DNA from 4 places in the Fictibacillus sp. WQ 8-8 genome. Region 2 is predicted to be linked to each of the others. Evidence: riboswitches for the same ligand, from Rfam matches in the RefSeq annotation. Region 2 holds a riboswitch; each other region holds the start of a gene.
The links. Region 2 has a riboswitch for S-adenosylmethionine ahead of M1K46_RS05815 (MetQ/NlpA family ABC transporter substrate-binding protein). Riboswitches for the same ligand answer to the same signal wherever they lie in the genome.
Positions count from the first base shown of each region.

Region 1: linked by a shared signal. The riboswitch ahead of M1K46_RS02140 (alpha/beta hydrolase) and the one ahead of M1K46_RS05815 (MetQ/NlpA family ABC transporter substrate-binding protein) in region 2 are both predicted to bind S-adenosylmethionine.
Region 3: linked by a shared signal. The riboswitch ahead of M1K46_RS20445 (homocysteine synthase) and the one ahead of M1K46_RS05815 (MetQ/NlpA family ABC transporter substrate-binding protein) in region 2 are both predicted to bind S-adenosylmethionine.
Region 4: linked by a shared signal. The riboswitch ahead of M1K46_RS14485 (methionine ABC transporter ATP-binding protein) and the one ahead of M1K46_RS05815 (MetQ/NlpA family ABC transporter substrate-binding protein) in region 2 are both predicted to bind S-adenosylmethionine.

Region 1 is NZ_JAMXKG010000001.1:431,663-435,678, forward strand. Features, by position in the region: gene M1K46_RS02135 (bile acid:sodium symporter family protein) at 399-1,379, opposite strand; SAM riboswitch class I at 1,655-1,762, shown strand; gene M1K46_RS02140 (alpha/beta hydrolase) at 1,905-2,717, shown strand; gene M1K46_RS02145 (thermonuclease family protein) at 3,266-4,016, shown strand, end outside.
Region 2 is NZ_JAMXKG010000003.1:99,185-103,200, forward strand. Features, by position in the region: gene M1K46_RS05805 (hypothetical protein) at 88-666, shown strand; gene M1K46_RS05810 (NUDIX hydrolase) at 663-1,097, shown strand; gene M1K46_RS05815 (MetQ/NlpA family ABC transporter substrate-binding protein) at 1,431-2,264, opposite strand; SAM riboswitch class I at 2,383-2,497, opposite strand; gene M1K46_RS05820 (hypothetical protein) at 2,822-3,010, shown strand; gene M1K46_RS05825 (DinB family protein) at 3,068-3,532, shown strand; gene M1K46_RS05830 (DUF1345 domain-containing protein) at 3,661-4,016, shown strand, end outside.
Region 3 is NZ_JAMXKG010000013.1:13,897-17,912, reverse strand. Features, by position in the region: gene M1K46_RS20460 (TIGR01457 family HAD-type hydrolase) at 1-621, opposite strand, end outside; gene M1K46_RS20455 (alpha/beta-type small acid-soluble spore protein) at 768-950, shown strand; gene M1K46_RS20450 (VOC family protein) at 1,229-1,618, opposite strand; gene M1K46_RS20445 (homocysteine synthase) at 1,710-3,014, opposite strand; SAM riboswitch class I at 3,319-3,424, opposite strand; gene M1K46_RS20440 (helix-turn-helix transcriptional regulator) at 3,769-4,016, opposite strand, start outside.
Region 4 is NZ_JAMXKG010000006.1:59,758-63,773, forward strand. Features, by position in the region: gene M1K46_RS14475 (MetQ/NlpA family ABC transporter substrate-binding protein) at 1-101, opposite strand, end outside; gene M1K46_RS14480 (methionine ABC transporter permease) at 129-791, opposite strand; gene M1K46_RS14485 (methionine ABC transporter ATP-binding protein) at 781-1,812, opposite strand; SAM riboswitch class I at 1,909-2,022, opposite strand; SAM riboswitch class I at 2,105-2,220, opposite strand; gene M1K46_RS14490 (phosphatase PAP2 family protein) at 2,247-2,894, opposite strand; gene M1K46_RS14495 (general stress protein) at 2,988-3,431, opposite strand; gene M1K46_RS14500 (ATP-grasp domain-containing protein) at 3,566-4,016, opposite strand, start outside.

The DNA.
Region 1 (4,016 bases), on a different contig from region 2:
TTATACGAACAGAATTTTCGTTTTATTGCCAATTCCACGTTTCAATCTGCTAAAATCCGGAAATATTATCAAGCAAGCATGGTAATAAAATCATAAAAATCGGGCCCATTACATATAGCGCATAAGACATATTACCCCTTCTTTCGACAACTAGCAGGTATATTCTTCAAAGGAAAGAAAAAAGTAGGAAAACAAAGAGGAAAGGAGAATGGTGATGAGCAGTGAAGTGCTAAAAAAACGCATTCACCAGCATTTCAACACAAAGAAGATAAAGGATGAGCAGCTCGAAACATTGCTGGTACGTTTCATCCTGTCCGTAAAAAAAGGAAAGTAAGAAAAAAGGAGCCTTCATGGAGGGCTCCTTTTTTTTCAATTAAGCGTGCCTGGCACCAAAACTATTAAACAGGAACTTTTTCGTTATTTTCCGAAGTAAGTTGTTCATGTCTGCCGTAGTGTTTAGCTATCAGATGGCCGTATATAGACGCAAGAATCTGCTGAAACAGCATTCCAACCACGACGGGAACAGCTGTCGCCGGCGAAAAGTACGTTAACGCAAGAACAGATCCAGCGCTGATATTCCGCATGCCTCCACTGAAGACGAGAGCTACAACCGTTTCTCTCTCCCATCCAAAAAGCATGCCGGTCAGCCAGCACATTAAGTAACCACTGGCCGCGATCAACAGGACGAACAAACCAATCAATAAAAGTTTCCCGTTCACATGAACCAAATACGGGGTGGCAACCGAAGCATTGATGGCGACCACAGCACTCATGCAAATTTTAGAAACTGGAGAGATTCTTTTCCCGAGTGTGTTCTTTATTTCTCCCTTCGTCCAATGATTGAGCAGCATGCCAATGACAGATGGGATCACGATCATAATCAACAAGTCATTCACCATGGACCATTCATCAATGGAGACGGTTTCTCCGACAAACAGTGATAGGCTGTAAGGAACAACGATCGGCGATATTAGTGTATCAATCAATATAATGGAAAGCGCGAGGGTGCTGTTCCCCCGATAGATGGATACCCAGATGCTGCTTGTCACGCCGCACGGTATGACCATCGCCAATACGAGTCCGGTTATGGTAAGAGAATCCGAGGAAAACGCAATGTGCCCGACTCCCCACGCCCAGATCGGCATTATGATATGCAGGATGATGAGTGCTGTCAGGATGGGCACTGGCCGGGACAGTGTATTTCGCAGATGGGTAAAATTAGACCCTAAACTACCTGAAAACGTCATGAATGCAAAAATCCAAGGAACTAAAAAAAGCAAACCCTTTAGTTCGCTCGTAAGCAAAATTCCAAGGATCACACTTGCGGGTGTAATAAATGGCATAAATCTTTCCAGCTGGTGGTTTAACTTTTCTAACACGATTAGCCTTCTTCCGTCTGAGTCTATTACTCTAATAGTATATTAATTTATATTATAAAATATTTAAGTTTGCGGTGCCAGGCACCGCAATTACATACTTGTGTAATTCAGGTGCCTGGCACCCTACAAAAAAGGCGCAGGCTATTGTATATTTTTGAATCCCTCTCCCCGCCAGGTGCATAGGATGTATGCATACTCATTTGAGATAGCTGTCCAAAACAGATTTTTTAATTGACAAACTATAAATTCTATTTTACATTAAATGAAATTAAATATTCTTATCCAGAGAGGTGGAGGGAATTGACCCTGAGAAACCTCGGCAACAGACTCTTTTTTGAGCACTGTGCCAATTTCAACAAGCTTCTTTGCTTGGAAGATAAGAATTGTGTTGATCATTCTTCGGTCTCTTCAACCCCTTCTTATGTTTCCATAAACATAGGAAGGGGTTTTTTATCGAATCAATTCCTACTAAATAGATATGAATAGTTATTTTAAATGATAACCGTTAAATGAGGAGTTGGTGATATGGAAAAACACGACTGTATACACTGGAAGGGAAAAAGGCTTACCGCAACCGTGCATTATCCGAAATCCGTGCTAAGCAAAAATAAGATATCCCCTGCCGTTATTATTTGCCATGGATTTACAAGCAACCGGATTGGTGTGGACCGATTGTTTGTTAAAACGGCACAGCAGCTTTCTTCGAACGGATTTGTTGTAGTTCGGTTTGATTATTCGGGCTGCGGGGAGAGTGAGGGGAATTATGGGGAAAACAGCTTTGAAGATCTAATCGACCAAACATACGCTGCCGTTAGCTTTGCCTTGGAGCTTCCTAACGTTGATTCTGACCAGATTACCCTGCTTGGCCATAGCCTTGGAGGAGCAGTCGCTGTACACTCTGCGGCCCGTGACGAAAGGGTTAAACAGTTAATCCTCTGGTCTGCGGTAGGACGGCCGTTTGATGACATCGTAAATATCGTGGGTGAAGAAGAATATAGCCATCTATTCATTAAAGGATTCGTGGATCATTTAGGTTATTCCCTGACCACAAAATTTCTGCAGTCCCTCAAGAATTCCAATCCGTTAGACCAGCTATCACAGTTTTCCGGTGATGTGCTGCTCGTTCACGGAACGGACGACAAAGAAATTCCAGCCCATTATTGCGGGGAATTCTTTGAGAATACACAAAAAAGATCATGTGGAAAAAGCAAGATTCAGCTTATTAAAGGCGCCAACCATACCTTCTCATCCATCATGCACTTCAATGAACTGATCACTGTAACCTCCGATTGGCTCATAAATGATTCCAATTTGATGGTGCCAGGCACCGGCTTTTGACACTTGTGTAAAAGCGGTGCCTGGCACCTGTATTGATAGCGATGGTGTTCCAATGAAAACTGACCGGGTTGTTCGCATTTACCGAAAATCTGTCCAGATACAATGTTTTTTGTGTGAGCCGCGCTAACACATATACTAAACTTCCCAACAACAGGATGACTGCCGCAACTAATTTTTTCACTTCTTCATCTTCCTTTTTTAAAAAAATCCGCACCTTCGTGGTCTTTAAGCTGCTGCAGAATCTCTTTCCACTTTGAAAGATACAGCAAATGGGCTTGGTCTTTTATGATAAAGAGCCCACACCAACCACCAATCTTCTTAAACTACATAACAACCAGAGAATATTACATTCTCTTCTCACGTAAAAAACCCCTATTTTGATCTTTCAATTAAGAAAGCCGCATAAAATTTGCTCACATTGTCCCCTTCTGCATTCAATATCGTAGTATAATAGCTTTTGTATTTTTATTATGGACGCGTCGCCGTAAACTTCATTACCCTTACCAGGCAACCAACTTGAACGTTCTAAAAATTAAGGGGAGATCAACTTGAGAGAAAAACGCAGAAAAAGTCTGACTAGCCTGATTGTATTGCTGTTAACGGCTTTGCTCATCACAGGGTGTGCACAGGCACCTAGCACAGGCCAATCAAGCACGGATTCCGGACAAAAAACGGATTCACCTGCTGCAAAACAAGAAGATTCATCTTCAAATGATGTCAAAACCACTCCATCCACAGATCAGACAACTGCCGTTAAAGGCATTCCGGCTACTGTTACGTATGTGGTCGATGGGGATACACTGGATGTAAAGTTTAAGAACGGAAAAACGGAGCGAATCCGCATGCTCCTTATCGACACACCCGAGACAAAACATCCGAGGCTCGGTGTTCAGCCGTTCGGGCCGGAAAGCTCCAAATTTACAAAAACCCAGTTAACGGGCAAAAAAGTCGGTGTCGAGCTGGATGTGTCCGAACGGGATAAATACGGCAGGCTGCTCGCATACATATGGATCGGCAAGCAAAACTTTAACCAGCTGCTTCTGGAAAAAGGCCTTGCCCGTGTGGCTTATGTGTACCCGCCTAACACCAAATACGTCGATCAGTTCCGCGCCACACAAGAAAAAGCTCAAAAAGCGGGTATTGGCATTTGGTCGATTGAAAACTATGCCCAACAGGATGGATTCCATGCCAATTCAAAAACCAGCACAGCAAACGGAACAGTTTCCGGAGGGACTTCACAAGCCAACAAGCAAAATAATCAGGTGAAAACGCCAGAAAAACCAAAGGGAAGCTGCAACA
Region 2 (4,016 bases):
TCGGGGTTATGCCTTTTAGAAAAGAGGGGTTTTCGCATCTCTTAAAGAAAGGATAAAGAAAACATTCAAAATGAAGGGGAATTTACGATGAACAACGCAGCACTACGCTGTATGGAAGATCTTGTTTTCATGAAGCAGCTTCACTTATTCGACCAGCCCGATGTCATTTTATATCATCCCGGACATTTTCCGGAATTAAATGAACAGCTGCTCTCCTTTTATGAAGAAAAAGGAGCAGAGCTGATCCTGATTCCTGGGGTTTATAACTCGTTCTTGAAACAAAATGAATATAATTACTATGCTCCTCTTTTATCAAAAGCGGGAATTAGTGAGGATCGACTGATGGCCATACCAAACCGGAATGAAGCCAAAAGCGTAGAGAGTGTCATTCACTCTGCTTTTGAATTCTTAAATTCTACTCCTTATCGAAACGTTCTGTTGGCCGGAAAGTCTTTCTTCTGTCGCCGTTTTTACCTTCTATCTTCTTTGTACGCAAGTGATGATAAAGTATTAGATGTTTTGCCTCTGCAAGATAATCGAGAAATTGTCCCTGAAAAATGGACTTTGAGTGAAAAAGGAAGGGCAAGGGTACTCAACGAGGTTGAACAGTTGGCCTACATAAGTAATGAGAAGCTATCAAAGCAGTTAGAGGAGATGAGCAAATGAAACGTGTAGATGTGGTTTATGTTTTATTGTGGGACGAACGAGCGGATAACATCTTAATGGTGAAGAACAGAGGGGAAAAAGGTTCCTATTATACGCTTCCCGGAGGAGCAGTAGAGGAAGGGGAAACCCTTGAACAGGGTGCTGTCCGTGAAGTGAGAGAAGAGACGGGCCTGGAGGTAGAAGTAGAGAACGTATTTGGAATATCAGAGGCCTTTTTTGAAGAAAGTAGGCATCATGTGATTTTCTTTACGTTCCTCGGTAAAATAACCGGTGGAAAGATTGGGACCCTTTGTCCTGATGAAATCGAGGAAGTTGCATGGATGGATTATATGGAAGCAGAGCCATATCTATATCTTCCGGATGGTGTAAAAGAAAGGATCAAATCCAATCATTCCATCTCCTATAGTCAGCGAGGAACCGTCAGAAGCTAAAAAAGAAGTGCAGTATCCAAGAAAATAAGGACAATTATTTGATGAAAAAGAAGCTTTCTCGAAGATAAGGGGAAGCTCTATTTTTTTTGAGGAGCATGCTGTGTTTTTAATGTGCAGGTAACGTGTTTGAATACTGATTTTTGAGTTTACATGCGGGTTTGTATGGTTTACTGTCCACTTTGCTGAGTTTACGTGCCGTTTTTCAGAGTTTACAGTCTGCTTTTTGCGCTTTACGTGCCAGATCAAGCATGTTACATGCCAAACACACCATCCCGCCCCATGCCCCATACCAAAAAAGAGCCAGGAGAAAATTCTCCAGGCTCTTATTTCAACTTATTTTGAAACAGGAAGGACGGCGCCTTTGTATTCTTTTTCAATAAACGTTTGGATCTTTTTAGAATGAAGCACTTCAACCAGGGTTTTAATGGCTTTCTTGTCTTTATCTCCTTGGCGGACAGTGATGATGTTGGCAAATGGAGAATCAGGCCCTTCTAGTGCGATGGAATCTTTCTTTGGATTAAGTCCTGCATCGATGGCATAGTTCGTGTTGATGACGATAGCATCTCCTTCATTGTACTGATAGGCCTTTGTAAGAAGAGCTGGCTCGATGTCAGCCTTAAATTTAAGTTTCTTTGGATTTTCAACAATGTCTTTCAGCTGTGCTTTGTACCCGACGCCTGATTTAAGCTTGATCAATCCTGCTTTTTCAAAGATAGAAAGGATTCGGCCATGCTCAGCTACTGAATTGCTCAGAATTACTTTTGCACCGTCCGGCAAATCTTTTAGTGATTTGTATTTTTTAGAGTAAACGCCCATTGGTTCAATGTGAATGGCTCCGGCGTTTTCGAATTTATAGTTTGGATTTTCTTTCAATTGCTGCTCCAGGTAAGGAATGTGCTGGAAGTAGTTAGCATCGATCTCTTTATTGGCCAGCGCTTTGTTTGGCAGAACGTAATCTTGGAATTTAACGATCTTCAGGTCAATTCCTTTTTTCTTCAGCAAAGGAACCGCTTCTTTTAGAATGACAGCGTGCGGTACATTAGAGGCACCGACAGTTAATTTTTCTATCTTTTTCCCATCGCCGCTCGTGCTAGATGATCCGCATGCCGATAATGCTGCTGCGATCAATACTCCCAGTAATAATAATCCCCATTTTTTTAATTTCATTGATTCCCCAACCCCCATTTTCATTTTTTGATAGTACTACACTGTCTTGAGAGCATGGAGTTAAACCAAAAGCCCTCAATCTCAAAAGAGACAGAGGGCTCCGAATAAATCCGTTGACCTCTCATCTCTCAGCTTTCGCTGTTAGATTTAGCACCGTTTCCATACTGGTGATTCAGCATGAATGGTTGCCGGGCTTCATAGGGCTAATTCCCTCCACCTGCTCTTAATAAGAGTGTACTCATATCAAATTACTTTGTATTATGGCAGGGATTCAAAATAATGTCAATTCCTTTTTTTCCAACAGAGCCATTGTATAAATATATTTATGGGTGTTTGTGTCGGAGCTCTTCAAGAAAAAGCGAACCTCTCGCAATCCACTGTATCCAATTCAAAATCCACCATGTGCAGCGTTCCTTTCCTTGTTTCTGCCATCTATCATAGCGAAATTGGGGCATGTTCTCCAATTAAGTTGCCCTATTTGTAAAAAAATGCAGACAAAACATGTGGAAGAAGATATCATTACAGTATGATCTACACGGCATAAGGAGGTACGAAATATGTCATCTGAAAATAATGGGCAGCCTAAAAAGCTGAGCTATCAGGAAGCGATCAAGCAAAAGCTGGCTGAAAAAAAGCAGCAGCAGGCTAACGGAAAGCTTTCTACAAACCCGGTTAAATCAACCAAACAAATGAAAAGCCAGCAGACGAAAAAGGCCAACAACCAGCACCGTCGCACTGGCGTTTAATTTTCACTATGAAACCCTTATATGAGGGTTTTTTTGTTTACTTAGAAAGGAGTCCTCATGAATATAATAAAACCAATTTTTCACCAGCTGGAGGTAGCCAACCATTACATTCTAAAAATTTTAGAAATCATGGAAGAAAGCGACCTGGAACTTTCGCTGGGAGCGGAGAAAAGAACGTTACGGGAACTGTTAGCCCATCTAGCCGTGATCTATAAAGCGGACTTTATGATCTTGAATGGGGCCACTCAGCAGGAGATGGAGGAGTTCTATGAAAAGCATCACCCCCAGACCATTGCGGAAATAAAGGAGATGCTTCTTGATCATTTTGCTTTTTTAAAAGAAAAGACGGCGTGTTTTTCGAATGAAGATTGGTCTGTTGTTACAACCTCGTGGTGGGGAGTATCCTATTCAAGATACGAATGGATGCTGGAAATTCTCGGACATGTCTATCACCATAGAGGTCAGCTGCAGACGGTACTCGCCATAAATAGCAGAGACCCGAAAATTCAACTGTTTGAATAACATCAATCTTTAATTCGCCTGGAAAGATAAACTCACCATTCCATTTTCAATAACATATCATAAGGTAGCGGTGTATGAGGACGAGCATTTCTTCTTGCATTGACTACCCTTTTTAAGTTGGCGGTTTTATGAAATTGAAAAAGAGTACGAAAAAAGATTACCGCTGGCCGTCTGATGTTGCTATCGTCATCATCGGAGTACTATTTAAACTTTTATCCAATATGGTGACAATCGGCCCGAACTGGCCGGTCTTTGTCATTGCTTTTATCCTTTATATTCCTTTGCTTTACGCAGTTAGTTCTGAACATGATCTATGGTCGAGGAAATTTGCGATTCTTCGGGTTTTAGTTCTTACTTTTGCCTTGATGAGCAGCATGGTGGACTTGGTGTATTCTTTATTTTTTGGCATGCCGAGTGCCAGTGAATTATTTCAAAGTGCTGGTCTATTGTGGGCAGCGAACGTGCTGATTTTTGCGATCTGGTA
Region 3 (4,016 bases), on a different contig from region 2:
ATTGTCGCCGATCATCAGGGTATCTTCCTTCGCTGTGCCAAGCTCTTCGAGTGCCATCTCCATAATAATCGCTTCCGGCTTACCAATAAAGGTCGGTTGTACCCGTGTGGAAACAGCCACTACAGAAGTCAGCGAGCCGTTTCCAGGCAGCAGGCCTCTTTCAGTAGGCAGAGCAATATCTCCGTTCGTGGAAATAAACCTCGCCCCATTCCTTACTGCAAGACACGCGATCGTTAATTTTTCATAGTTGATCGAACGGTCGATTCCCATGACGACAAAATCAGGCTGCTCCTCGGTAAGGGTGAAGCCTTTTTCCAATAATGCCTGTCGGATTCCTTCTTCTCCAATGCAATACACAGTTGCGTCACGTTTGATTTTTTCAATATAGTTGGCAGTAGCCATGCTTGTCGTGTACACATGATCGGAAGTGGCCGGAATTTCAAAGTTGTGCAGAACAGAAGCCACGTCTTCCTTCGTTTTTGATGAGTTATTCGTCACAAAAAGATACGGAAGGCCTCTCCTGTTAAGTTCCTGAACGAATTGCACCGCCTCTTCAATCCGTTCCTTTCCTCTGTACATCGTTCCATCCAGATCAATCAAATAGCCTTTATAAGTTTTCATTCCACAAACTCCTTTTTTCATTCACAGGTTAGTGTACCAAAAATGGGGCCATCCTAACAAAAATTTGAACCCCTTGACTCTCCGATTTCCTCTTTATGTATATTGTTCCATTTGAAGTGCGCGATAAGAAAAAAGGAGGTCATCTTATGGCTAAAAATACAAATGAAACTGTAGTTTCTGGAGTACAAAACGCATTGAATCAAATGAAACAGGAGATTGCCAGGGAGTTTGGTGTTTCTTTAGGAGCAGATACGACGTCTAGACAGAACGGTTCGGTTGGCGGCGAGATCACGAAGCGCCTCGTACAGATGGCTGAGCAACGGCTTTGAAAGAAAGTAGCTAGACATCACAACTTTTCAAGTTTTCATTGATATCAAAAAAGGGGCTGTCCAAGAAGTCTGGTAGCTGTTGATCTCCGCTCCAGGCTGCTCGCTTTCCGCGGGGCGTGCGGTGAGCCTCTTGGCGCAAGCGCCTGCGGGAGTCTCACCTGTCACGCTAGTCCCGCAGGAGTCTCGCACCTTGCACTCCAATCAACTTTTCATTGAAGATTTTTCACGTCAAAGGAGCTGCCTGAAGGTCAATTTTCGACTTTCAGGACAGCCCCTTTTTATTTCGGCGTTCCTGGCTGAAAATATTCAATTCTCTCCCGGTCAGGGCCATAGAAGAAAATATACTGAGAACCATCCGGCAACGATGTCACCTCATCTTCGACAAACAGGACGCTATGATTCTTCAGCACCTGAATTTCTTTCGAGAGATCATCTACGGTAAACGCCACATGATTCACTTTTCCTTCTTCAGCCAGCTGTCTATTGTGGCCTGCTACCAGCTCAACCAGGATCTCCCCTTCCAGTCCCAAAAATACTAGTTCGATCCCCGGCTTGGAGTGTTTCATTCGTTTGATCACATCCAAACCTATGATGTCACGGTAAAAGGAAATGGATTCTTCCAAGTTTTCAACCATAATTCCTACATGCTCAAGCTTTCTTACAGCCATACCAAACATCCCTTCCAATTTCGATTCATTCACCTGAAAATTTCATATTTGTCTTAAGTATAGTAGAAAGGGAGTTTATTGAACATAACAATTACTGGCCGCTTGGAACCGGACTGATGACCGCTAGTGCCTGCTCGAGATCATAGATAATATCATCAATCGTTTCAATGCCCACCGACAGCCTTACCATCTCAGGCGATACTCCTGCTCTAAGCTGCTCTTCCTCTGTCAGCTGCTGATGCGTAGTGCTTGCCGGATGGATGATTAATGATTTAGAATCACCGACATTCGCCAAGTGAGAGAATAACTTCACACTTTCAATGAGCTTTCTTCCTTCTTCTACCCCGCCTTTTACACCGAAAGTGAGGATGGCACCAGCACCTTTAGGCAAATATTTCTGCGCCAGCTCATTATACTTGTTATCTTCTAATCCAGGATAGTTCACCCAGTCCACAGCAGGATGTTCTTTTAAGTATTTCGCCACCTTCAGGGCATTTTCACTATGCCGTTCTACACGCAGTGCCAGCGTTTCAAGCCCTTGAATAAAGAGGAAGGAGTTAAACGGTGATACGCAAGAACCGAGGTCTCTGAGCAATTGGACACGCGCCTTGATAATATAAGCCAGCGGTCCGACTGCTTCCGTATAAACGACGCCATTATAGCTTTCATCCGGCTCCGTAAGTCCTGGGAATTTGCCGTTCGTCCAATCAAACTTACCGGAATCTATGATTAATCCTCCAATCGATGTGCCGTGTCCGCCAATGAATTTTGTAGCGGAATGAACGACAATGTCTGCTCCATGCTCGATCGGACGGCAAAGATATGGTGTTGCAAACGTATTGTCTACGATAAGCGGAACCCCTGCTTCATGAGCAATTTCTGCAATGGCTGAGATATCTGCCACGTCAATTTTCGGATTCCCGATCGTCTCGATGTAAACCGCTTTTGTCTTTTCAGTAATGGCATCACGGAAGGATTGAAGGTTATCCACTTCTGCAAATTTAAAATTGATTCCGAGCTTCGGAAGTGTATTCGCAAACAAGTTATACGTTCCGCCATATAGAGAGCCAGACGCTACAATTTCGTCACCTGCTCCCGCTATGTTTAAAATGGAATACGTAATCGCCGCCTGGCCGGATGCCACCGCCAGCGCTCCAACACCGCCTTCTAGCTTTGCAATCGTCTGTTCAAACGCATCCTGTGTCGGATTCATGATTCGGCTGTAAATGTTCCCAAACTCTTTTAAACCAAAAAGGTTGGCTGCGTGCTCCGTACTGTTGAATTGATAAGACGTTGTCTGGTAAATAGGAACCGCTCTCGCGCCTGTTGTCGGATCTACTTTCTGTCCCTCGTGCAATGAAACCGTCTCAAAACCATATTCTCTTTCTTCACTCATGTTCAATCTCTCCTTCTAAAATGTAGTGGTTTAAACAGAGGCAAGGATCTGAGTAAAATGTTAGCCAACAAGAAAAGCTGAAGTGCCCTGCTAAGGTCCGACAAGCGCTGGAGTTCTTCTCAAGCAACACGTTTTTTGTGTTGAGGGAGAAGAACGAAGATGACTAAGGATGAAAAGAAGATCTTACTTTTCATCTATCGAGGACCTTAGCTGAAAACTTAAGTTCATTTTCAGCATTGGGCACTGAAGCTGAACAATCAAAAAGACCTCTTCTAAAAGAAGAGGTCGCAGTTTTCACCGTCGGCTCTCATCTTTCAGAACATTTGCGTGTTCTGCTGAAATTAGCACCATGCATTTCTGCTGGTTGCCGGGTTTCATCGGGTCAGTCCCTCCACCTCTCTGGATAAGATACATCTGAATATTAAGTTATTTTGAATAATACTGAACTTTAATGTTGAAGTCAACCCTTTTTTTCACGATAAGGAAGGGGCAAAGTTTTTGGCACGCTCCCCCGGGCCGATGTTCGAAACTTTGCATTTTTTATTTTCTGCTGCAGTCAGCAATACCATATCGGTCTTCTGCCCTGCTCCAGTAAGAGAAAAAGTGTGGCCAGCGAGACGATGGAAAAAGAGATCACCCTCGATGAGCTCTACCTGACGTCCTTCGTGCGACAACAGAAGGAAAGAATAGAGGGCGGATGATCGTAAAAATCCAACAAAAAAATAAACCCTATTGGCGGATCAGCCAGTAGGGTTTATGCGTTTTTCTCTTCGGAAATCAAATATTTGCAATACGAGCCGCCTTTAGCAAGACATTCTGTGCGTTCCACATGGTCTGTACCGAGCATTCTCTGGAATAAAGAAAGCTCACATGAGCAGGCATTCTGATATTCATTTGCTACTTTGGCAATCGGGCAGTTGAATTCTTTTAATTCATACTGGCCGTCTTCTGTTTTTTCCCACTCGACCATATAGCCGGCTTCGTTTTGAATGTCGGCGAGTT
Region 4 (4,016 bases), on a different contig from region 2:
TTTACTTTTTCAAGGCCTTTTTTATCTCCGCCGCTGCACCCGCTCAAGAATGCCGACATTAAAACCCCGATGACTAAAATGATCAATGAATATTTTTTCATACGATTTTCCTTCTCCCTTTTCTCTTTTTATCTTCTTCTAATTTTTCTGGACAGTATATTTCCTGTGCTCTGCAAGCCTTGAACAAGGATGACGAGCAGAACGACGGTGACAATCATCACGTCTGTATCAAATCGCTGATAGCCGTAGGCAATGGCCAGATCGCCCAAGCCTCCTCCACCAACAGCCCCTGCCATCGCCGAAGCTCCGACCAGGCCGATCGTTGCGATCGTAAACGACAGGATCAGTGAACTGAATGCTTCCGGCAGCAGTATGCGAAAGATGGTCTGCCAAGGAGTAGCTCCCATGGCTTCTGCGGCCTCTACAATGCCCGGATCGATCTCAAGCAGGCTGTTTTCCACGAGCCTTGCGATATAGGGGCCGGCATATACAATCAATGGCACAATCGCGGCCGATGTCCCGATAGAGGTACCGACTACTAATCTTGTAAACGGGATAATCGCCACCATTAAGATGATGAACGGTATCGAACGCAGAACGTTTACAATCGCGTTCAAAACGTTAAAGACGGCCAGGTTTTCAAGAATGTGCCCCATCCTCGTGACTACGAGTACGACGCCAAGCGGAATGCCGATTACAGCCGAGAACAATAAGGAAAATCCAACCATCGTTAAGGTATCACCGGCCGCATTTAAAATGTCGACCCAAAATGTACTCCAATCAACTTGCATAAGGTGCAACCTCCCTTATTTCGACTTCACTCTGGTTCACGAAAAAGATCGCTCTTCTGATTTCCTGTTCGTCGCCGATCAATTGAACAACAAGGTTTCCGAAAGGGACGTCTTGAAGTTCTGTGACATGGCCGTATAGAACGCTGACGTCCACGTTGAATTTCTTGGCAATCTGTGACAGCAGCGGTTGTCCTGTGGATGCTCCGGTAAATACAATCCTGAAGATCTGATGATTCCTGTCCTGCTTCTTCAATAGGTCTTTAAGGGACTCAGGCAATTCATCCTGAAGAACTGAACTGACGAAGCGCCTTGCCGTCTCAGTCTGTGGCCTTGCAAATACATCAAAAACGCTCCCTTTCTCAATCACTTCTCCGTTCTCCATAACAGCGACGGAATCGCATATCTCACGAATGACGTTCATCTCATGCGTGATGATCAGAATCGTAATGTTGTATTCCTTATTGATTTTTTTCAGAAGCTTTAAAATACTGGAGGTCGTCTGCGGATCCAATGCCGATGTTGCTTCATCACACAATAGCACTTCCGGATCAGTGGAGAGCGCCCGGGCAATGCCTACCCGCTGTTTTTGTCCGCCGGAGAGCTGGTCGGGATATTTATGCCCGTGCTCGGACAAGCCAACAAATTCCAGCAGGTCGTTCACCTTCTCTTTAACGAATGATTTCTTCATGCCGAGAAGATAAAGCGGTGTCGCAATATTATCAAATACCGTTTTTGCGTTCAGCAGATTAAAATGCTGAAAAATCATACCGATATTTTTCCGTTTTTTTCTCAGTTCCTTCGGAGACAATCTTGCCATGTCCTCCTCTCCTACAAAGACGTGCCCTGATGTCGGCTTCTCCAAAAGATTCACACATCGCAGCAAGGAGCTCTTTCCTGCTCCGCTGTATCCGACAACACCGTAGATCTCTCCTTTTTTTATCTCAAAGCTCACATTGTTTAACGCTCTTACCTGGCTTTTGCCACTCTCATAAATTTTGGTTACCTCTTCAAATCGAATCAATGATGTGATCTCCTTTCTCGCTACTGTTAAAACATCAAAAAAAGCCTCTTCTTGAAAACAAGAAGAGGCCTGACGCATAGATGAGTGGCTGATCTCTTCTTATCTTCCAAGCGCTAATCGCTTGCCGGACTTGGCACAGTATTCCCATTAAACCGGGAACCCGCTGCCGAGGTTTCAAAGGGCCAATCCCTCCACCTCTCTGGATAAGAAACAAATATAATGTTCAATTAAATAAAAAAATCTCTTCTTAAAGAAAGAAGAGATGTTGTATCCATAAGGAAACGAGCTGCTCTTCTTATCTTCCAAGCCCTTAAAGGAACTTGCTGGAATTGGCACAGTGTTTTTCAAAAGAAAAACCCGCTGCCGAGGTATCACAGGGCCATATCCCTCCACCTCTCTGGATAAGAAACACGTTCATATTTACTTGATGTGACCTATCTTATACCATGATCTAAGTCGATGTCAAATCTTTTTTCGGAGTTCTCTGATCGGAATAAAAACACTGAAGCCATAAAAGCCAGCCACATTACTCCTCCGGCAACTCCAGCCAGTACATCCGTAATATAGTGAATGCCTAGATAAATTCTGCTCCAGCAAATAAATCCAAGGTGCACTGCCAATATACAAAATTTCGTTCTAACAAATTTTTTTGATAAGAGTGTAAAAAGACCATAAAGCGCTGTTGCATTCATCGCATGAGCACTCGGATATCCATACCTAATGTAAAAAGGTTTAGTGGATGGAGGCCGCTGCTTCCAATTCTTTCTCCAAACAGAGTTAATCAAACGGCATCCGATCAGGTTGGCTATTAATAAAAAAACAATGTTTCTCTTTCCTTTTTTCCTGTATCTGTATGCAGAATAAATAGTGGCAGGAATCAACAGAAATCCAGAACCAAGAAAAGAGTAACTTCTCAGAAAGAAATCCACGAAACCTCCGCCCCGTGCTGAAAATATAGCCAAGCTTCCCATTCCGTCAAGTTTCATCCAATGATCATCATTACGAAGCCTGTTCATTAGTCTTAAAGCTACAATACCCATTATCATAACGCCGCTTAGAATTGCCATATTCTCTTTTTTCATATCCGCCCTCACTTTAACTTGCTTTTATGTACATATCCTTTCATGTGGCGGACTATTTTATGCGTTCAGGCACCTATTAGAATTACTCTATTGTTAAAGTTTCACCGCATCTTTTTCTAAGAAAACCATAATGCTGCCCTGTTCTATTTTTTGCACATAACGCTCAGCGGTCCGTTCTGAAAGATCCAGGGACATGAGAACTTCTTTTAAATCATCCTCTGAATCCTCATTAAACATGGATGCAAATGGACCAGCAGCAAGCAGCGGACCAATACCGGGAACACCAAGGCCTGGCACCGCGATGGCTCCGCCGATACCAGTCAGAAAACCTGCAATGGTTCCATAGGCGGCTTCGTTTACATCTTCGTCCAGATGTTCTTCTGAAACATTCGTTTTATCGGCAACTCGATCCATCTTTCCATCATCTTTAGCAAGGATGGAGATGTCCTTTGCATTATATCCTTGATTCACCAGGGATTGTATACTTTCAACAGCTTCGTTCTCTGTTTCATACACTCCAATCACCATTTTGCTCATATGTATTGCCTCCTAATCAATGTCTGATTTTATTTACTAGTATTTACCCCAACCCTATATCTGTAAACAGGTGTCATCATAAGCATAAGAAAACTCCCCTCCAAATGCCGGGGAGTTTTAGATGGTTTCCTCTTTTAGGATAGACCGGCTCTTTGGAAAATATATTCCTTTTGATCCGCCTCTTCCCTTGTGTCTCCCAGTACGAGGCCCTGTATAAGCGTGCCGGCATCTTCATAAGGGCTTTCACTGCCATTATAGATCGACAGCGGAATGAAATATCTATCTTCAATCCCCCGTTTCACTTCATCATACAGGGGTTCTATACCGCCCTTGGATTCCCAGGAAACGAATTTGATTACCTTTTTACCGAGCTGTTCATCAACACTGTCTCTCATAAGAAGTGCGGCGGTAGAACCGTTGACTCTATAATTTAAATCAAAGGCTATTTTCCTTCCATCAGCCGTTACCGCAATGTCAAATCCTGCAATCCCTTTATAGCCTCTTTTACAGCCTTCTTCCATAATTCTTCTCCCGACCTTGATGACCTCATCATCGGGTTCTGACTCTTTATCGACCCAGTTTCCT